4 regions of the Psychrobacillus sp. FSL H8-0487 genome follow, and region 2 is predicted to be linked to each of the others. Evidence: riboswitches for the same ligand, from Rfam matches in the RefSeq annotation. Region 2 holds a riboswitch; each other region holds the start of a gene.
What was found. A riboswitch is a leader RNA that binds a small molecule or an ion and turns the genes downstream of it on or off. The one in region 2 is predicted to bind lysine.
Positions count from the first base shown of each region.

Region 1 (5,695 bases), 410 kb from region 2:
TTGAAGAAGGATTGGTTTAAGGAATCGGATCTATCCCGCTTTTTCGGAAAAGCACTTCTAGCTTTTACAAAAGCGGATTGTGCCATGTTTCCAGCGGGGATATTCTTAAAGGATCTTCAACAGGGGCCGATTACTGCAAGAGATCTACATCAATGTTTGCCTCATCCGATAAATCCTTGTGTTATTACATTAACCGGTGCAGAACTACTAGAAGTTATCCGAACAGGGAAAAATGAAAAATGGCCAACGCTTGAAGTAAAAGGGTTAGGGTTCAGAGGTAAATACCTTGGGGTCATATTATATGAACAGCTAATAGAGTTAGAAAGTGGTATAGTTCTAGTAAATGAATCTCCTATTGAACTAGAAAAAGTATATACATTGGCAACTTTAGATATGTTTACATTTGGTTACTTTTATCCGTCTTTAAAATTTGCTCCCAAACAGTATTTTATGCCAGAAATGATTCGAGATATTGTGAAATGGTATGGACAGCTTGAAAAAAGTGAATATGAGTCATGAAAATCCTCTTTCTTACATAAGTAGTAATTAGGGGGATTGTTTTTGTTCTATAGAAAGAAGAAAAAACGATTGACTTTCTTTACTAATCAGCGGAAATTAGCCATTTTTTTAGTTTGTTTTATGTTGTCAGTGGGAGGCCTCATCTATTATATTAATAAACAATTGACAGCTACCTATTTGGAATATGCAGAAGTACAAACAACAAAAATAGCATCCATGGTAATAAATAAAGCAATTAACTCAAGAATTTCAAATACGCTCGATGTAAATGACATAATCGAAGAGGTGCCATCAGACAGTACTACAATGGTAACAACTCGATTTAATACAGAAATTATAAATCGTATACTATCTGATACAAATCAGTTAGTTCAGTCTCATTTGGAGCAGGCTGAGCAGGGGAACTTTTCTAGCCTACCGTATTTAGATGACATCGAGTACGATAAACAAACGATGGAGGATCAGGGGGGAGTTGTATTCTTCGTTCCGATAGGGCAAGCGACGAATATCCCCATCATAGGTAACTTAGGCCCTAAAATTCCCATACGCTTTCACGTTATCGGAAATGTTCAATCGAATGTAGTTCCTTCTATTACTAAGTTTGGAATAAACAATGCTTATGTGGAGGTTAATATCCACATTACGGTAAATGTACAAATAATAGTTCCTCTGGCAAGTAAGATGAGTACGGTGGAACAGAGTATACCTGTGGCAATGGGAATCGTGCAAGGCCAGGTTCCTTACATTTACACAGGAGGAGACGGGGACGCTGCTCCATCAATAGAAGTACCATTGCCATTACCTGAAAAATAAAAATCCTTAAGAATATTGTTTTTACTGCTATACTAGTGGAAATGAATAAGAATAGGTAGAGGCCGCATAGCAAAAGAGTAGTTTACAGGAGAATGACAACTGTGATTGTAAACGAAAGGAAGTTATGCCGAAATTAGATGTTGACCGTCAAGTCAAATCTAGTTGGGGTTATTTTGAACAAAAATAACACTGTCATTTATACATATGTATAAATGGAGAGCTACAAAGTATAAAATTTTTGCTTGAAATTTTATCTAAAAGCCAACCTATATTTATATTAGGTTGGCTTTTTTATATTCTAAGGCATAATGCACTTGTTCATTTTCGTTAGTGTCAGCTCATATCCCATCGAGTCTTGGGATATATAAGGTGTAGGTCATGCAGTCGTTGCGATAGGATGTCGCGAATTCAGACTGCCTACATTGAAGTAGGCACTTATGCATTTCATATTGTCTAGCTTCAGCGCCTAGCCCCTCGAGTCGTTTCAGCCTGATGGTTAAGGCAAAGTACGCCTTTACCGTCAGTCTTCCAACGCTAGTCGGGGCTTACATAGGCGCTTATGCATTTCATTATTAGGAGGAAATTATGATGGAAAATACGATTTTTTCAATTTTACCGCCATTACTAGCGATTGTAATGGTACTTGTGACGAAAAGAGTTTTACTATCACTAGGAGTCGGGATTGTTTCAGCGGCTTTGTTAGTAGAAAGCTTTTCGCCGATTGATTCATTGATCATTCTTTGGGATTCCTTTATCACGTCATTTTGGGATAATGGATTGAATATGTATAATATTTATATATTATTGTTTATATTGTTGCTTGGGGTGGTTACTGCGATTGTTAGTCTGTCAGGAGGAAGTACTGCATTTGCTGCATGGGCAGTTAAACGTATTAAAACAAATCGCGGATCTAAACTCCTTACAGCTTTTTTAGGTATTATTATTTTCGTAGACGATTATTTTAATGCACTTGCTGTAGGACAGATTGCTCGTCCAATTACTGACACTCATCGTGTTTCTCGTGCAAAGCTAGCTTATTTTATCGATTCTACATCTGCACCTGTTTGTGTAGTTTCTCCCGTTTCTAGTTGGGGTGCGTTTCTAATAAGTCAGCTTGGTGTTATCTTTGCTACCCATGCTGTAACAGACTATACTCCACTGCAAGCGTTTATGTTAATGGCACCGATGAATTTCTATGTCATTGCTGCGCTTGCAATGGTATTTTTTACAGCATGGACAGACAATGATTTAGGTGAGATGAAAAAACATGAAACACTTGCAAGAGAAACTGGTGTCCTTTTTGATCCAAATAAATCAAATCCAGGTGATTTACAAGGTAATTTCCCGGAAAATAATTTTGGTAAAGTAAAGGATCTAATCCTTCCAATTGTATCATTAATAGTAGTAACTCTTTTTGCAATGTTTTGGACAGGCTATCAGGCTTCAGGAAAAGTAATGGACATATTTGTTATTTTTGAAAATACAGATGTTCCGCTCTCTCTATTTATAGGTGGGATGGTATCGAGTATTTTAGCTGTACTATTGTATACGCGTCAATTCAAGAAAAACAAAGATGCTAATTTGGGCTTACTGGGGAAAGGAATTATTTCTGGTATAAATTCAATGTTACCTGCTATTTGCATTTTAATATTTGCTTGGTCCCTTTCATTTTTAATAACAGCTTTAGGAACTGGTGAGTATTTAGCTCATCTCGTTACAGATAATAATATTCCGGCAGGGGTTATTCCAGTCTTACTGTTTGTTTTAACAGCTTTTATGGCTTTCGCAACTGGATCTTCATGGGGATCATTTGGGATACTATTACCAATTGGTGCAAGTATCATCATGGTAGTAGAGCCAGAGTTATTACTCCCTGTTTTAGCGGCCGTTTTAGCGGGAGCTGTTTTTGGAGACCATTGTTCGCCTATTTCAGACACTACAATTATGTCAGCGACTGGTGCAGGAGTTAATGTAATCGATCACGTAATGACTCAGTTACCATATGCCATTATTAGTGCAGTCATTGCTGCAATTGGCTATTTAGTATTAGGTCTTACAGGTTCTGTTATGTTTGGCTTTATAACAGTAGTGATCATCCTTATCCTATTTTTCACGATTTGGAATTTTAAGAGTAAGAGGGTATATTAGTTGTTTTAAAATTGGTTGTCTTTGGTATTTGTATGGTTGTTTGCAATTAAATAATATGTTACATTGACAACAGTGTAGTTAGTTTATTTAGAATGGGGTCGGGATGAAATGACATCGTGTAAACCAACGAAAACAGAGTACCAAAGAAAACCAGAATGGCTAAAAATTAAGTTAAATACGAATGATGAATACAAGGGTCTTAAAAAGCTGATGCGTGAAAATAATTTAAATACAGTATGTGAGGAAGCAAAATGTCCAAATATACATGAGTGCTGGGGTTCACGTAGAACAGCTACATTTATGATTTTAGGAGCTATTTGCACACGTGCTTGCCGTTTTTGTGCTGTAAAAACTGGCCTACCTAATGAGTTAGATTTGGCAGAACCAGAAAGAGTTGCAGATTCGGTTGTAGTTATGAATTTAAAACATGCTGTCGTAACAGCAGTTGCTCGAGATGATTTAAAAGATGGTGGTTCTGAAGTTTTTGCTGAAACCATTCGTGCGATTCGACGGAAAAATCCTTTTACATCAATAGAAGTTTTACCTTCTGATATGGGCGGTATTGAACAAAATATCCGTAATATTATGGATGCAAAACCGGATATTCTAAATCACAATATTGAAACGGTTCGTCGACTCACTCCAAGAGTTAGAGCGAGAGCTAAATACGATCGTTCACTCGAATTATTGCGTCGTGCAAAAGAAATGCAACCAAGTATTCCAACGAAATCATCACTAATGTTAGGTTTAGGGGAAACTCATGAAGAGATTCTGGAAGTAATGGACGACCTTCGTGCGAACAATGTAGATATCATGACGATTGGTCAATACTTGCAACCTTCGAAAAAACATTTACCGGTACTAAAATATTACTCCCCAGCAGAATTTGGAGAATTACGAAAAATTGCGATGAGCAAAGGATTCTCCCATTGTGAAGCTGGTCCACTAGTTAGAAGTAGCTACCATGCAGATGAACAGGTAAACGCTGCGGCTAAGCAAAGACAACTGCAAGGTGAACAACTTCTAGCTACTCCAAATAGTTAATGGATGGTGATTGAATGATAATTGCAGAAGGCTTTACATATGAAATTATAGAGGATTATCGCGAGGCGTTTAAAGAAGAAGCATTTTTAGATCGTTATAGTGAAATTTTAACTAAATACGATTATATTATGGGTGACTGGGGTTACGGTCAGCTGCGTCTTAAAGGTTTTTTTGAGGATCGTAGTCATAAAGCTACATTTGATACGAAAATAGGAACGATGAAAGACTATTTATATGAATATTGTAATTTTGGATGCGCCTACTTTGTCGTAAAAAAAATAGGGGTTGCTCCAAAAATTGTTCCTGACGAAGCTATAATAGAAGTAAATGAAAATCTAGAGCAAGATCAACTATGATCTGCTCTAGGTTTTTTCTTTTGCAACCAGATATGGACTATCCCTCAAAAATTCTCTACACTAGTCTGGTTTAAGGATTAACTATTTGTGTAAACTGATATTATTTCTAACTCTACTGTAATAAAAAAGCTAGTCGTGATATGAAACCACAACTAGCTATTTATATTATATTAACTCAATAATTCTCGAAGATAATCTCGTAATTCTACTGCTTCTTCTTCTGATCTATTAAATACATGTTCGAGATAGCCTGGTTCTTCCACATCATCAGCTCCGATAATGGCAGCTCGTCCATATTGTATATCCATTACAAGTACTTTTCCAAAAAAGCGAGAGCTTTGAGAAATAGCTAAATCATATCTTTGGGATTCTCCTGTAAAGCCAACAAATCTCGTTTTAGTATCCTCTACATCATCGTACAAATAAAATCGCTCCACTATGTGACACTCCTTCCTACCTTAGAATTATGGTACTATAGAATAGGAGTATATATCAACTGAACAACAATTAGGAGGCCTTTCCATGTATTTTGTAGATAGAAAAAAAATTGCTTTAACATTGGCTCATATGAACCAATTGTTGAACCTTATTGAAACAAAACAAGATTGGCAAGTAGATGAATTATCTAACTTAGCGTTTGAGCGAATTGGTCATAATATTATTGAATCTATTATCGACGTAGGCAATTCAATGATCGATGGGTTTATCATGCGTGATCCTGGTGGATACGATGATATTATCGATATTTTAACGGATGAGAAAGTTATTTCTGCTGAGATGGATGGACCATTAAAAGAAGTAATTGAGTTTAGAAA
Region 1 covers NZ_JBBOZA010000001.1:2,674,504-2,680,198, reverse strand. Annotated here, with positions in the region: gene MHI47_RS13725 (bifunctional metallophosphatase/5'-nucleotidase) at 1-519, shown strand, start outside; gene yunB (sporulation protein YunB) at 562-1,332, shown strand; lysine riboswitch at 1,381-1,563, shown strand; gene MHI47_RS13715 (Na+/H+ antiporter NhaC family protein) at 1,921-3,480, shown strand; gene lipA (lipoyl synthase) at 3,589-4,524, shown strand; gene MHI47_RS13705 (YutD family protein) at 4,539-4,880, shown strand; gene MHI47_RS13700 (DUF3055 domain-containing protein) at 5,051-5,317, opposite strand; gene MHI47_RS13695 (DUF86 domain-containing protein) at 5,403-5,695, shown strand, end outside.
Region 1: it holds a riboswitch for lysine, as region 2 does, so the genes downstream of both, MHI47_RS13715 (Na+/H+ antiporter NhaC family protein) here and dapA (4-hydroxy-tetrahydrodipicolinate synthase) in region 2, are expected to answer to the same signal.

Region 2 (5,695 bases):
TCATTCCTCAACATCCTGAAAGGATGATTAGAAGTGGAAATATATCCTGTTGCGGCAGTAAATCATGGCAGTCCGCGAGTAATCAGAGAGGGAGCGCGAGTATTCCATTCTTCTCCGCGAGTATTCCATTCTTCTCCGCGAGTAAGCATTGGTCGATAGCGAGTATTCACCCATCGACCGCGAGTATATGATCTTTCATGTCCACGAATTAAAGGGAAAAGAGCGAATTCCAGTAGTTGGAATTCGCTCTTTTTAAGACTTTACGCCTTCTGGTAGTGTAGTTAATACTTCCTTTAAAGTAGTAAGCTCCTCAGCATTTAAAGGAACCATAGGTAGGCGAACTCCACCCACTGGAACACCTTTTAAATTCAATGCTGTTTTAACAGGTGTAGGATTTGGAGCTGCAAATAATGCTTTCATGACAGGCAATAGTCTGCGATGATCCATTGCAGCTTCTCTTACATTGCCATTATTAAACTTTGCGATCATTGCTTGCATTTCATTTCCTATAATATGCGAAGCTACGGAAATAACACCCGTTCCACCAATTGATAGCACCGGAATTGTTAAACCGTCATCGCCACTATACAGCGAAAAGTCCTCACGAGTATTACTAATAATTTCAGACATAGTATCCAAATTGCCGCCAGCTTCTTTGATAGCAACGATATTTGGAATCTCTGAAAGTCGGATGATGGTATCTAATGACATGTTGACCACGCTTCGACCTGGAATATTGTATAGCATAATCGGCAATGATGTTGTTGCAGCAATTGTTTGGAAGTGTTGGTACAAGCCTTCTTGAGATGGTTTGTTATAATAAGGAACAACAAGCATAATACCATCGACACCAGCATCAGTAGCCTGTTTTGTTAAATTGATAGAAGCTTTTGTGCTATATGAGCCGGTTCCAGCAATAACTGGCACTCTACCATTTACAACTTCAACTGTAAATTTAAACAGCTGTACTTTTTCTTCATCAGTTAACGTCGGAGACTCTCCGGTTGTTCCAGACACAACCAAACCTTGTGTTCCATTGGAGATTAAGTAATTTATTAAGTTTCTTGTAGCTGGAAAGTCTATATCCTCATTATGATCAAAAGGAGTAACCATAGCCGTTAATATTTGTCCAAAATTCATAACTTCTCCACATCCTATAATTTATTATTAAAAATTCAGGGAGAAGGGCTTCATCAATTACACTTCGGTGTAATTGTGTCCAGATTTTGAATTGCGCTAGCGCAATTAACTCCAAAGTCTGTGACATCCACCGGAGGCTTAACTTGAGATTTGTTTGGTAGTCAAGTTAAGTAAACGCGAAAAAGCAACAACGAGGGCTCGTTGTTGCAGTAGAAATAGAGTAATATTTCTGTGCGTAAGATAGCCCTCCATATAGTCTCCTATATGACAATTCAGTGTTTGTTCAACAGCTGAACCAGCTTCAAGAAAAATGAGATTCTTTCAACTTCGGCAAATTCCCCTTTCCACAAATGTCCTAGGATCTCATTATCCTCTAATTGTGTACTAATGGTTTTTGCGCCTCTATCCTTACTTCAAATATAATTGAAATAAGAGAATATTTAATTATTAAAATAATACATGACTTTTAATACTATTGCAACAGTTTACCTGTAAAATAAATATTAAGTAGTAAAATCCGTCAAAGTTGATCTTCACTCCAGGTGGACGCTTTCCGCGGATATGGCTTCACTCCTCATCACTGGAGTCGCCACCTTGCGCTACAATCAACGGAGTCCAATTTTATATTGATATAAGTAATTTGAAATTGACCCAAATAACTTTTAAGTTAGTTCTATTAATAAGTTTAATATGTAAAAACCATACTATATAAGAGGTGAAGAGAATGTATAAATTATTGTCCCATAATGATTTAGATGGTGTCGGATGTGGTATTTTAGCAAAGCTAGCATTTGGTGAGAATGTAAAGGTGCGCTATAATTCGATTTCATCTCTTAATCGGGAGATTGAATATTTTTTAGAAAATGATGAACCTGATACATTTTTATTCGTAACGGATTTGACGCCGAACGGGGATAATGAAAAAAGATTAAATGATTTTTACAATGCAAATGGGAAGGTACAACTAATCGATCATCATAAATCAGCGTTGCACTTTAATGATTATGAATGGGGATATATTTTAGTGGAAGATCAGGAAGGCAAATTAACTTCTGCTACATCCTTATTATATGAGTACCTTGTATCCAACAAATTATTGGAACCAACTGCTGCAGTAACAGAATTTGTAGAATTAGTTAGACAGTATGATACATGGGAATGGGAAAAGAACGGGAATCATCAGGCACATTCCCTAAACTCATTGTTCTATTTAATATCGATGGAAGAATTTGAAGAAAAAATAATGGAACGACTTCGTACGAGTGACCATTTTGATTTTGATGAATTTGAAAAGAAAATATTGAAAATGGAATCCGAGAAGATTGATCGCTATATTCGTCGTAAGAAAAGAGAGATTGTACAGGCAAAAGTGGGAGACCATATTGCTGGGGTGGTCTACGCGGAAACGTATCATTCGGAGTTAGGTAATGAACTTGGCAAAGAGTTTCCACATCTCGATTACATCGCAATTGTAATCATGGGAGGAAAAAGAATTTCTCTTCGTACAATTTATGATCATGTCGATGTTTCTGAAGTTGCTGGACAGTTCGGTGGCGGAGGACATCAAAAAGCATCAGGATGTACTTTAACGGAGGAAGCATATAAGTTATTTGTTTTGGACACTTTCCATCTGTCCTCAATACCAGAAGATGCAAAAAGAAATCAGTATAATTTGAAACAATCGGCTTTCGGTTCGTTTTATAAAAATAGAAATAATGACACGTTCATCTTATATTCTAAAAATAATCAAGATTGGATTCTCGAAAAAAATAAAATCGAATTAGAAGAAACCTTTACAAGCTTTGAAGATGGCGAACGTTTCTTAAAGAGAAACTATGAGGCAGCTTTAGTAAGGGATGATCTGTTTGTCGATTATTTAATGAGTGAAGTGAAGAAGAGAGAGGACGCTTGAGGACAAGGGTTACTGAGTTTTACTGGCGTTCACTCTATTGAATACTAGCGAATGGTTCTTACATACTCGCTCTCGAGTTATTTTTACCCGTGAAACAGAATATCTTTCCAAATTCCTCTTTCTCCAATGAAACTGATAGATTGAATATAAATAGGATAATAAGGTATCATTAAGGCCGAAAGCATCCTTATATAAACAATTGAACGCAATAATGATTGGGGGAAAAATTAAGTGGAAATTGGTATAACAACGTTTGTGGAAACCACTCCAGATGTAAAAACTGGAAAAGTAATTAGTCATGCGGAGCGTATTCGTGAGGTTGTGGAAGAAATAGTATTAGCAGATGAAGTTGGGCTAGATGTATTCGGTGTAGGAGAACATCATCGCAAGGATTACGCGGCTTCCGCGCCCGCTGTTCTTCTGGCTGCAGCTGCGTCACGGACGAAGAATATAAGACTAACTAGTGCTGTAACAGTACTTTCATCAGATGATCCAGTGCGAGTATTTGAGGAATTTTCTACATTAGACGCTATTTCCAATGGTCGAGCAGAGATCATGGCAGGGCGTGGTTCCTTTATCGAATCTTTCCCACTCTTTGGATATGATTTAAAGGATTATGATGAATTGTATGAAGAAAAGTTAGATTTACTCTTAAAAATACGTGAGTCTGAAATGGTTTCATGGAGTGGTCAGCATCGAGCTGCGATTCAGAATCGTGGGGTTTATCCACGTCCCGTACAAGACCCACTTCCCGTTTGGATTGCGAGCGGTGGAACACCGCAATCTGTTGCTCGAGCTGGATTCCTTGGATTGCCACTAGTGTTGGCAATTATCGGAGGTAGCCCACTCCAGTTTGAGCCACTCGTGAAACTGTATAAGAAAGCCGCGACTCAAGCAGGACATGATGTATCAAAGTTAACGGTTGCATCGCACTCGCACGGGTTTGTGGCAGAATCTACGGATATTGCAGTAGAAAAATTTTTCCCACCAACACAGCAAGCAATGAACGTTATAGGAAGAGAGCGCGGATGGGGTCCGTATACTCGTTCGACATTCGATGATGCACGTAGCTTGGAAGGTGCTTTATACGTTGGAGATGTGAAGACAGTAGCTGAAAAGATTATTTTCTTACGTAAAAATGTGGGTATTACTCGCTTTATGCTGCATGTACCAGTTGGATCAATGCCTCATGAAGACGTGATGAAAGCAATTGAACTACTTGGCAAAGAAGTGGCACCAATTGTTCGTGCAGAAATAGATAGATGGGAATCAGCTGGTGAAGTTGAAAGTAATTAATTTATTTCTGCGTATCAGTTTATAAAGAAGATAAAAAAGGGGACGATTTTCGTTCTCTTTTTTTTGTTTTTGCTATTATGAAGCAGCGGTTTGACTCATAGAAATAGAAAGAGGAATAATTCTGTAGCTTAAAGTAAATCATCAATACGTTGAATGTTATAATTATAATAGTAATTGGAGTGGAATTTATAAATAAGAAGTGAAGGTGAGTAATGATATGAACAAAGAATTAATCATTAATACCGATGCTTGTTACAAGCAGGCAGAAGAGAAGGCCAATCATTATTTTCAATCACTTTATACGCAGGTTCAACAGAAGACATATGTGAAAGTTCTTACAGAAGATATACATTTGTGGAAACATAATCATATACGACACCATTCAATACTTTCTCTGTTTTCCAGGGGGAAAGGAAAAGCTAATACGAGTGGATATCACAGTTATATAAAGTGGCTAAATTATACAGGGAAATTAGATAATTATTTGAATCGAAGCATTTCATATATATTTATGAGAGATTTAGGAAAAGCGTTGAATTCCCCAGAAACGGAAAGTCGAATCCGAAATGTAGTGGGAAGTTTGAAAACTCATCTTATCTCTTCAGCAACAGATCGAGAGAATGATAGTGAAATGTTCAATATGACTGCCTTGTATCGCCTGGCTCAGAAAGAAGGCGTGGAATCGACATTCATCTGGCTGATCAATAAGTTAAAAAATGTATCCGCTAATATTCCTACAGGGATGGAGGCTGAGCATGCCCAACGAAAACTTATTAAAATCATTGCAGGGGTAATCATGCAAGAAATAGAAGAAATGAATGGGGATGTTTCTCCAGAAGAGCGAAAGTATAGGCTTGATAAAGCGATAAGGCTAGGGTTTTCCTATGGACTTACGTATCCATTTATTGACGATCTTCTAGATGCCAAAATTCTAACAGTAGAGGAAGAAAAACAATATGCTAATCTGATACGCACTACCCTTACTACGGGAATAGTTCCCGAACTAGGTGATTGGAAAGGGGAAAATGCGGAACTGATTGGCTATATTCACTCAGAACTTAGTGAAGCATTTGAATATATTAAGGAACATCAGCGACCAGAGACAAGAAATAACTTTTTCGAGCAATCTTATGTGTTTTTCAACTCTCAAGAAGTGGATCGCAAAAATGATTTGGCTTATCCAGAATATACGAATGAGGAGCTTTATATACCAGTCATTCTAAAATCTGCATCTTCTCGATTGATTGTTCGTTCTGTAATTGGTGCTTCTGAGGATGAAGGTTTTGACAGTCGAACATTTTTTTACGGAATCTACAATCAACTTGCGGATGATTTTGCAGATATGTT
Region 2 covers NZ_JBBOZA010000001.1:3,081,226-3,086,920, reverse strand. Annotated here, with positions in the region: gene dapA (4-hydroxy-tetrahydrodipicolinate synthase) at 253-1,140, opposite strand; lysine riboswitch at 1,374-1,553, opposite strand; gene MHI47_RS15820 (DHH family phosphoesterase) at 1,865-3,052, shown strand; gene MHI47_RS15815 (LLM class flavin-dependent oxidoreductase) at 3,284-4,348, shown strand; gene MHI47_RS15810 (polyprenyl synthetase family protein) at 4,566-5,695, shown strand, end outside.

Region 3 (5,695 bases), 680 kb from region 2:
CCATTCACAATATAGCAAATGTTGTTAACAATAGTATAGAAAAAAGAAAGTGAACATGTAACAAGAAGGATTGAGTTCCTGTTGATAATATAGATTAAAATTATTCTTTTAAAGGTAAGCTAAGCTTATTTTCACTAACTATAATTTTCTTCTAAGAAAATGCTAGAAGTGAAAAGTAATCCATCCTGAGTAATAACTCAAAAATGGATTACTTTTTTAATGTGAATAAGGGGAACTACTGTTATGCAATATAATCCTCTTTGGGGATATCGTCGGCAGCACCTTTATTGTAATATTTCCCTTTTGTTAATACTGCTATAAAAACAGTAAGAATTGCTGCTAAAATAGCTGCAAAGAAAGCAGCGGTACTTTGTAAAAATGAACCCATATAACCTAATGCTGCAAATGTACCTATGCCACTAGCAACGATTAAAGAAACAACTCCAACAGGATTCCATTTGTAGAGAAATTCTTGTCGAGCCTCATAATAACCATTCCCAATTTTCAAAGCTTTTTTAACGACCAATGCATCGGTCACCAATATAGCTGCCCATGATAGTAAAAATACACCTTGAAATGTCATAGCTGTATCTAAATGATCTACAATACCACCGAGCATTAGAATTATTGCAGTAATTGCACTTACAACCACCCAAAATCTGCGTCCAGGTGTAAATTTAAAAATGTTTTCAAAGAAGTTTGATAGCGATAGGGAACTACTATATATGTTAGTAATATTTATACGTAGTTGAGTTAGCATCGTGAATAATGCTCCACCAATACCTAGAAGCATTACAATATAAACTCCTGGATTTGGTTCACCTAAGCGAACACCAAACCAAATACCAAGACCCCCCATAATACCGAAGCAGAAAATCTGTGGAATAAAACCGATTGCCACCGAACCAATTTTAATATCTTTTGGTTTTAGAAAACGAGCATAATCAGATGCTAGTAGGGCTGTTAGACCCATTATTCCATGTTGAACACCTATGCAAAGGAGTAAGGCTTGTCCTCCAACTTGAACGCCCTCAGGTAAATAAGTCCAAAAAGGTCCTTCAAATACGGAAGGTTTATAAAATGATATAACAACTGCTGTTATTAAGAAAACTACAAATATAGGTAGAGACCACTTTTGTAACTTATCTAGTTGTTTAATTCCAAACCAGTTTAAAGGTATAACGATAAAACCGAAGAAAATGATTAATGCCCATTCTTGTAGGTTAGGGAAGAAGGTGTGAACCGCGGATACTAAAATGAGTCCTTCAAATGCACAATACATAATAAAGTTTGTCGCGTAGAGGAACGATGTTAGGGAAGCACCTATATAGCCAAAACCACCGCCTCTAGATAATAAATTGACATTCATACCAGATTTCGCGGATAAGTAAGCAATGAAGGTTCCTAATATACCGGCAACTACTATTGCGTAAATCGAGGAGATAATAGCATTTAGTGCCCCAAATTGCAGAGCCATTACACTACCCATTTGAAAGTAAAAAATGGCAGTGGCTATGCCGAATGTAATATTGGTTATACTTAACCAACCCATATTTCTTTGGCTACGGGGTACCTTTTCTAATGAATAATCTGAGTCCATTTGTTCTGTTACTTTGTGATCTGTAGTTTGGACAGATCTCATAATATCATTCTCCTTTAAAAAATAATTACCAATGTAAGTAGACACATTAATAACTAAATTCTCATTGTTTTTATATTTCCACCATTAATTATAACATATACCTAGCTAAGTATTAATACTGAGGTAGTTGACAGAAATATATGTGTATTGTAAACTATGAAACATAATTGAATATAACCTCACTTAGTGTAGTGAGGTAGAGGCGCGATATTTAACAGTCCTTAGTGGAGTTTGAGAAGCTACGATGCTAGGGAGAAGGAAATGTCGCCGAAGTTTGTAATATTACTCGTTATTACTTGCTGGGTCTGTAGTTAATAATTGCAGGACTGTCCACTATAAACATCCCGGTTTATAATGGTGTGCTATCTCATTTGGGAAAAGTAGAGGACCTGGGCAACTATACATATTGCGACCTGAGTTCATCTCAGGTCTTTTTTTGTACAAGTTGTCTTTTTTTATAGGCAAGAACATATATTGATAAAAAGGGAGAAATTAGAATGAAAAAAAGATTAGCATTTTTAACGATATTTGTATCTATTACATTGTTATTAGCGGCATGTGGAACGGCTGATAAAGAGACTTCGGGATCTTCAACAGCTAAAGATACGGCTGATACATTTACAGTAGGCTTAGAAGCAGGTTATGCACCTTTTAACTGGACTCAACTAGACGATTCCAATGGTGGAGTGAAGATTGATGGAAACGCAGAGTATGCTGGTGGATATGATGTGGAAATTGCTAAACGTATTGCGGATGGATTAGGAAAGGAACTAGTTATCGTTAAAACAGAGTGGGATGGGCTTGTGCCATCATTGCAATCAGACAAGATTGATGCAATTATAGCGGGAATGTCACCTACAGAAGAGCGTAAAGAAACAATCGACTTTTCGGAAAACTACTATACTTCCAACTTTGTTATGGTAGTGAAAAAAGGTGGAGCTTTTGAAGGGGCTACTTCTATTCAAGACTTTAGTGGTGCTAAAATTACAGGTCAGTTAAATACTTCTCACTATGGTGTAATTGATCAAATCAAAGATGTGCAAAAACAACCAGCATCTGATAATTTCTCTGCAATGCGTGTAGCATTAGAATCTGGAGTTATTGATGGTTATGTGTCTGAACGTCCAGAAGGAATTAGTGCTTCTTCCGCTAATGCCAACTTTGCAATGGTTGAATTTACGGATGGATTTAAAGCGGCAGAAGAGGATACAGCAGTAGCAGTAGGCTTGAAAAAAGATAGTAATTTAACAGAAGATATTAATAAAATTTTAGCGGAAATTTCTGAAGAAGAAAGACAAGAAATTATGGATGCTGCTATCAATAACCAACCAGCGGCAGAATAAGGGTGAAGTGATACCGGCTGCATCTTTTTGCAGTCGGTTTTTATATGGAATATATGCTTTCTAATTATTAACTATCTAGCTCCAGACGCCAGCAGCGTCTGCGGCTTTTCTAAGAAAGGAGGGAAATGTATGAGCATTGAATATATTATTTCGATGATTACTAATAACTGGCCGATGTTCCTTCGTGGAGCAGGAATGACATTATTAATATCAATTATTGGTACAATTTTTGGTGCAGTTATTGGCTTGCTAGCAGGGGTTATTCGTACAATTCCTAAACCTGAAAGAAAAATGAAACGTATTTTGTTAAAAGTAGTAAATCTAATACTTTCTGCATATATTGAGTTTTTTAGAGGAACTCCGATGATCGTACAGGCCATGGTAATATTCTATGGATCTGCGCTTGCTTTTGGGATAGATATGGACCGTACAACAGCAGCAATATTCATCGTTTCGATCAACACGGGTGCATATATGGCAGAAATTGTACGGGGCGGTGTTATTTCCATTGATAAGGGGCAATTCGAAGCTGCACAAGCAATTGGTATGAATCATGTTCAAACAATGTGGAGTGTTGTTCTACCTCAAGTCATCCGAAATATTTTACCAGCAACAGGAAATCAATTTATCATTAATATTAAAGATACGTCTGTCTTGAATGTAATAGGTGTTACGGAACTATATTTTCAAGCGAAAACAGTTGCAGGTATAAGCTTTAAATACTTTGAACCATTCTTTATAGCATGTATTTTGTATTTCGTCATGACGTTTACAGTAACATTAATATTACGATATATAGAGAGAAGATTAGACGGCCCGGAAAACTACAGTATGATTGGTCAGCCGCCACCGCAACTTATGTTACCTAAAAATAATGCGAATATCGATTAAACGAAGGAGGAGAAATCTATGGGAAATGTCATCGAAGTTCAACATTTAAGTAAATCCTTCGGAAATCATGAGGTCTTAAGAGACATAGATTTTTCAGTGAACAAAGGAGAGGTTATTTGCATCATCGGTTCCTCTGGATCAGGAAAATCTACTTTACTTCGTTGTATAAATTTGTTGGAAAAGCCTAGTGGCGGTCAAATTATTTATCGTGGAGAGAATATTTTAGATGAAAAACATGATATCCATGCCTACCGAAAAAAGTTAGGAATGGTTTTTCAACAGTTCAACTTATTTAATAACCATAATGCGTTAAACAATTGTATGGTAGGTCAAGTAAAGGTATTAAAACGTTCTAAAGAGGATGCCGAAAAGATTGCGTTAAAATACTTAAAAGTAGTGGGAATGGATCATTATGTAAATGCCAAGCCTAAGCAACTATCAGGTGGTCAAAAGCAACGTGTCGCTATAGCAAGAGCACTTTCCATGGAACCGGATGTCATGTTATTTGATGAACCTACCTCCGCACTGGATCCAGAAATGGTTGGAGAGGTATTAAAAGTGATGAAAGAGTTAGCAAGTACGGGACTTACAATGTTAATAGTGACACATGAAATGGAGTTTGCTAAAGAAGTAGCCGATCGGGTTGTTTTTATGGATAAAGGCGTAATTGCTGAGGAGGGACCTCCAGAACAAATTTTCAACAACCCGAGGGAAGAAAGAACTAAAACATTTTTAAAACGAACATTAAGTTAATAACAGTATGGAGGAATCGAAAGGTGGACCTTTTCAATCTGATAAAAAAAGAACGAGAATACTGGCTTGTGGATCAACATAAAGTATCCCATATTCCAAATATAGATTATTTAGTTGCGTTCGATCAATTATTAACAGAGTGGAAAGAACAAAATGTAGCATATCTATCCCTTCTGATGGATGAAGAAAATGAGGATTGGCTTTTAAAGCGTCGGTTCAAAAAAGTGTCGTCTATTGTAGAGTACACAAAGACACTACAAGGACCATTTAAAAATACTAGTGATTTTCAAGTAGATGCTCTCTCTGAGAGTCAAGTTACGGATTCTGATTTTGCTAGATTGTATGATGCATGTAGGAGTGGCTCAGCGAACAAGAATAAGCTGTTTTCTATCAGTCAAATAATGGAGTCATTAGAACTTGAATTAGGTACTAATTGGCGAGATCAATGTTTTATCTTTTCTCAAAATGGCAGAAACTACGGTATTAGTATTCCTCATATTGAACAATGCACGACAGAAGAAGGTAGAATGTTTTACTTTGGGGTAGTTCCAGAGCAACGTCAAAAAGGATATGGAAAGATATTTCATGCTATTTCTTTAGAGCTTTTGAAAACATTAGGTGCCAAGATATATGTAGGGAGTACAGACACAGGAAATGCCCCTATGAGACGGATTTTTGAAACAAATGGATGTATATTACGAGATATAAAGGGGATTTACCGAATAGACATGAAAAAAGTGGATGAACTCAGAAGATGAGTCCTCCACTTTTATTTTAGTTTTTGGAAATTGCTTCTATTGAAGCGGCAACTTTAGAAATGATTAATTCATTACCTAAAAGTGGAGATTCTTTAGAAGCTTCAGGAGAGCCAGACTCGGGACGTTTATGCGATTCTTTGAAGAGATCACTGTCTTTCCATGCTTGGAAGTTTTCTTCTTTCTCCCAGTACATATTTACATTCATTTCATCATATTCAGTTGGTCCTTGAGTAATAGCGACCTCTACTTTGATGAAGCCTTCCATTTCTTGAAGGGGGCTTGGTTTTGTGAAATTTGGAGCCATTTTT
Region 3 covers NZ_JBBOZA010000001.1:3,756,553-3,762,247, reverse strand. Annotated here, with positions in the region: gene MHI47_RS19265 (YvrJ family protein) at 1-53, shown strand, start outside; gene MHI47_RS19260 (purine-cytosine permease family protein) at 242-1,642, opposite strand; lysine riboswitch at 1,832-2,015, shown strand; gene MHI47_RS19255 (transporter substrate-binding domain-containing protein) at 2,140-2,985, shown strand; gene MHI47_RS19250 (amino acid ABC transporter permease) at 3,115-3,876, shown strand; gene MHI47_RS19245 (amino acid ABC transporter ATP-binding protein) at 3,895-4,629, shown strand; gene MHI47_RS19240 (hypothetical protein) at 4,653-5,387, shown strand; gene MHI47_RS19235 (heme oxygenase) at 5,404-5,695, opposite strand, start outside.
Region 3: it holds a riboswitch for lysine, as region 2 does, so the genes downstream of both, MHI47_RS19255 (transporter substrate-binding domain-containing protein) here and dapA (4-hydroxy-tetrahydrodipicolinate synthase) in region 2, are expected to answer to the same signal.

Region 4 (5,695 bases), 650 kb from region 2:
CTTTAACTGGTTTTTGATTTGCTAAGAAATCTCCACCATATATAGTGTCATCTAAATGTACTGCAGGAGAATCACCTTCACCTTTAGTATTTACAGCTCCGTTAATACCACCTTGTGCACAAACAGAGTGTGAACGTTTTACTGGAACGATAGAAAATAGGTCTACGTGCGTGCCATCTTCGGCAGCTTTCATTGTTGCCATTAAGCCAGCTAATCCACCGCCGACAACAATCAGTTTACTTTTTGCCATGCTATTCTCACTCCTCAATTTAATAGTAGTTGAACGACTTTAAAGTTTCTTAAACGAATGCTAGAAGAGCTTGTACGCCAACTACAGATAACGCTAAGAAGATAATTAATGTTACATAAGTAACAATTTGTTGTGATCTTGCAGATTGTGTAATACCCCAGCTAACTAAGAATGACCAAATACCATTAGCTAAATGGAAAGTGGCTGAAACAACACCTACAATATAGAAACCTAACATCCATGGGTTAGATAAAATCTCTGCCATCATGTTAAAATTAACTTCTTTTGCTCCAATAGCAGCTTGGAAACGTGTTTCAAAAACATGCCAAGCGATAAATACAACTAAGAAAATGCCAGTAAATCTTTGTAATATAAATAAATAGTTTCTCAACGTTCCAAATTGCTTCGGATTATTTTTTGCAGTAAATGCAATGTAAATTCCGTAAAATGCATGGAACATTAATGGAATATAAATTACGAAGATTTCTAACATTAATCGAAATGGTAGACTCTCCATGAAGTGAGATGCACTATTAAATGCTTCTGCTCCTCTTGTAGCAAAGTGATTTACTACTAAATGCTGCGCTAAAAACAGACCTACCGGTATAATACCAAGTAAGGAATGCAGTCGACGCCAATAAAATTCGCGATCGTTCGACAAAACAATTACCCCCTCAAATTTCTGACTGAAAAGAATGAAAACTATCTCAAAAAAGCAAAAGTTCTCAAAAATTTCACATCATCAAGTTACGTATTTATGACATATCCATTGTACTCTCATCATTTTGGAGCGTCAAGGTATCTTTCCGTATTTTAAAATGGATTCCTTTACCTTTTTCGGATAATAAATTGTTAAATTAATCACAATCTAATCAAGTCCCCATTTGTAATTTTTTTATGATAAAATAAATAGGCAATATTGATTTTTGGAAAGAAGGGTTGCTACTTGAATGAAAAGGAACATTCACATGTAACTTCCTTTGGATATGAGTTACTAAGAGACCATGTGCTTACTTCTATTCTCGGAAAACATGAAAAAGATATATTATATTGGGCAGGGAAAGATTTAGCCCGCAAATTTCCCCTATATTCATTGGACGAAGCTATCACTTTTTTCAACGAAGCTGGCTGGGGCACTTTACATTTAGAAAAAACTACAAAAGACTCCGCTTTCTATACGCTAAGTACATATAATCTACCTCAGAGTGGTCAAAGTAGAAGTCATCGATTAGAAGCAGGCTTTTTAGCTGAACAACAACAAAAGATTACTGGTTTTTTAACCGAATGTTATGACGAAGAAGTAAAAAAGAATGGCCTTGTCTCTTTGCAAATAAAATGGGATTCTAAAACAAAAGGGTAACGGGATAGTCGCATACGACTTTTCCTGTTACCCCTCTTTAATAGTGAAACTATTGTGAAAACCTTTTTAACAGATTCAAATAGTTAATAGAAAATGAATTTTAACATAAAAATATTATACGGATTGATGAGTTAGTGCAAGTTCAAATTCATCATGTAAGGCATTTGCTGCTTCGATCATATTTTGTTGGGGTACAACGACTGACACTTTTATCTCTGAAGTACTTACCATTTTCACAGGAATATTTTCTTTTCTTAATCGATCAAACATTTGAGCTGCTACCCCGGGATTCGATACCATTCCCGAACCGACAATAGAAACCTTTGAAAGACCAACTTCAAAATCTGCGAAAGTAAAGCCTAGTGCTTGTTTGTGTGTCTCTAAAACTGTTATCGCTTCAGACAAGGATTCCTTTTTAATAGAAAAGGATACTGCAGGTTTCACTCCTTCTACGATTGACTGTACAATAATATCTACGTTTATATGATTTGCTGCTAAAGTCGTAAAAATAGAAGCGAGGGAACCATTAAAAGGTACTTCATATTCTATAGTCAATCGGACGATATCTGATTCAAATGCCACTCCACGAACCACTAAATTATTTTCCACATCTACTTCCTCCTTCAAAATCGTTCCTTCTCCATCTTTAAAGCTCGGGCGCACTCTTAATGGAACCTTATAATTTTTAGCAAATTCAACTGCACGTGGATGTAATACTCCCGCACCTAAATTAGCGAGTTCTAACATTTCGTCATATTCAAGCTGTTCCAGTTTACGCGCACTTTCAATATAGCGAGGATCAGACGTGTAAATACCGTCTACATCTGTATAAATATCGCAAATTTCCGCTTCAATAGAAGCAGCAATAGCTACAGCAGTTGTATCAGATCCTCCTCTGCCAAGTGTAGTAATCTCTCCTGCTTCAGATATTCCTTGGAAACCAGCTACAATAACTACTTTATTTGCTGCAAGTAATCCATCAACTTTTGAAGGATCCATTTTCATTACTTTTGCATTTCTATGTACACTATCTGTTATCAGACCTGCCTGGGCACCTGTGAGAGAAATGGCTTCTACTCCAATTGCGTTTAACTTGAGAGAAAGCAATGCCATTGTAACTTGCTCCCCAGAAGATAAAAGCATGTCCATTTCACGTTTGGACGGTGAATCTGCTAATTCGAAAGCCAATTTTGATAATTCATCTGTCGCTTTACCCATTGCGGATACAACAACCACAATATCATGACCATTTTCTTTTTCACCTTTTACCCGATTAGCAACATCTGTAATCTTTTCAGTTGATTCAACCGAAGTACCGCCAAATTTCATTACAATTTTAGTCATGATCATCCGCTCCCTTATTAACTGAAAGGATTAAAAAATGCTTTTCACATATTGTGAAAAGCATTGTCTCATACACGGTCCAAAAAATCTGTCCATGTGAGATAGCCCTCCAGAATATCAAATTCTGACAATCCTACATCTATTAAATGCAGAACCAACAACAGAATAGGAAAAGCTATTCTATGTTTCGGCGAAAAACCCTTTCTTCAGCTATTCTAGGAACTTTCCTTCCTCCTGCTGAGTACTGATGTCTAATCGCACCTCTATCTTCACTTATAATAGTGAATATTAAATTGTTACAACCATAACATATGATTATTCAGAAGACAATACATTTTTCTGATAATGGTCAATCACTAAATCTGCTTGCTTACTCGGTAATCCTGCAGCCATTAACTCTTCTTTGCTAGCAGCTTGTATTTTCTTTAAAGAACCAAATTGTTTTAGTAATAATTTTTTCCTTTGAGGACCAATCCCTTCAATACCATCTAGAGAAGATGCAATTGTATGCTTTCCACGCTGTTGTCTATGGAATGATATAGCAAAACGATGGACTTCATCCTGAATTCGTTGGAGCAAATAAAAACCTTCGCTCGTACGCTTCATTGGAATTATCTCCAAAGGGTCACCATAAATAAGTTGAGAAGTCTGATGCTTGCCGTCCTTTGCAAGCCCTGCAATCGGTATATCAAGTCCTAATTCATCCTCAATAATTTCACGCGCTGCCTCTATTTGCCCTTTTCCACCATCAATGATTACTAAATCGGGTAGTGGTAAATTCTCCTTCAAGACTCTTGTATATCTTCGCCGTACAACTTCACGCATAGCACCATAATCATCATGTTTGGCAGCCGTTTTTGTCTTGTATTTACGATAATCTTTTTTGCTTGATCTACCATCAATAAATACAACCATTGCAGATACAGCATCTGTACCATGAATATGCGAGTTATCGAAAGCTTCTATACGCATTGGAGGTGCAATCCCCATGGAATCACCAAGCTGTTCAACTGCCCCAATCGTTCTCTCTTCTTGTCTTTCGATTAAATGAAATTTCTCCGTTAGAGCTATTTTTGCATTTTTTTCTGCTAACTCGACTAGATTTTTCTTTGTGCCTCGTTGTGGAACGAAAACTTTCATTTCTAGAAGATTTGAAGCTAAGTCAAGATCCGTAGTTAATGGAACATAAATTTCTTTTGGTTTAATATGCTCTGGCTTCGCATAGAACTGACCTAAAAATGTGATGAATTCCTCTTCTGGATCCCGGAAGATCGGAAATAATGACACATCTCTTTCGATAAGCTTTCCTTGTCGGATAAAAAATACTTGAACACACATCCAACCTTTATCAACATGGAAACCAAATATGTCTCTGCTCGTGAAATCATTCATCGTCATTTTTTGTTTTTCCATCACTTGTTCGATATGTGAAATCTGATCACGATACTCTTTTGCTCGTTCGAATTCAAGAGTCTCAGCAGCTGAATTCATCTTTTGAACCAATTCTTTTTTCACTTGCGTATGCCCACCATTTAAAAAGCTGGCTATTTCTTGAATAATTGTCTCATAAGTATTCTCTTCTACTTTTTTCACACAGGGCGCTAAACATTGTCCCATATGGTAGTATAGACAAACTCTATTCGGCATTTTTTGACATTTTCGAAGTGGATATAGACGATCTAGAAGTTTTTTTGTTTCATGTGCCGCATGAGAGTTGGGATATGGACCAAAGTATTTACCCTTATCTTTTTTCACCTGTCTTGTAATAATCAGACGAGGATCTTTTTCAGCAGTAATTTTAATGTATGGATACGTTTTATCATCTTTTAACATAATATTGTATTTTGGATCATGCTTTTTAATAAGGTGGAGCTCCAGTATTAAAGCTTCCAACTCAGATGATGTGACGATATATTCGAAGTCAACAATTTCTTGCACTAATCGGAGTGTTTTACCATCGTGTGCTCCTTTAAAATATGAGCGTACACGATTTTTTAATATTTTAGCTTTGCCGACGTATATAATAGTTCCTTGTCGGTCTTTCATCAAGTAACATCCTGGTTCATCCGGTAGGATGGAACATTTTTGTTCGATCAAATTATTCATATTATCACCTGTTTAAAAAAACCGGGTACTATGTAGCACCCGGTTTTAGATTATGCGTTTTTTTCTACAAGTTGTACTAATGCTTCTTTTGGTTGGAAACCTACTGCTTTATCAACAGGTTTTCCATCTTTAAATAATACTAATGTTGGAATTGACATAATACCGAATTGACTAGCAGTAGCTTGGTTTTCATCCACATCTACTTTTACGATTTTAACTTTATCGCTCATTTCAGCATCCATTTCTTCTAGTACAGGAGCAATCATTTTACAAGGTCCGCACCATGTTGCCCAAAAATCTACTAATACTAAACCTTCTTCTATATCTGTGTTAAATGTTTGATCTGTTCCATGAACAATTGCCATATTAAAATTCCTCCTTTATCTACTATGTAATGATTATAACAGACAGAAATACCAACATCTACATATTAGCTTGAAAGTAAATCTTAGCATACCAGAAACATTCAAAGCATTGGAACAAAACTGAAACGACTATAGGTCCAGCGAATTGTGGAAGAGTTTTACACAAGAGAAAACAAAATAAAAAAATAAACAATGTATAAAGAAATTTCAAGAAATATAAACTTTGATCAATTACATGAACAAGCACAATATTTTAATCAGTCTTACACA
Region 4 covers NZ_JBBOZA010000001.1:2,426,506-2,432,200, forward strand. Annotated here, with positions in the region: gene sdhA (succinate dehydrogenase flavoprotein subunit) at 1-250, opposite strand, end outside; gene MHI47_RS12405 (succinate dehydrogenase cytochrome b558 subunit) at 300-911, opposite strand; gene MHI47_RS12410 (YslB family protein) at 1,197-1,610, shown strand; gene MHI47_RS12415 (aspartate kinase) at 1,725-2,954, opposite strand; lysine riboswitch at 3,049-3,228, opposite strand; gene uvrC (excinuclease ABC subunit UvrC) at 3,270-5,060, opposite strand; gene trxA (thioredoxin) at 5,111-5,425, opposite strand.
Region 4: it holds a riboswitch for lysine, as region 2 does, so the genes downstream of both, MHI47_RS12415 (aspartate kinase) here and dapA (4-hydroxy-tetrahydrodipicolinate synthase) in region 2, are expected to answer to the same signal.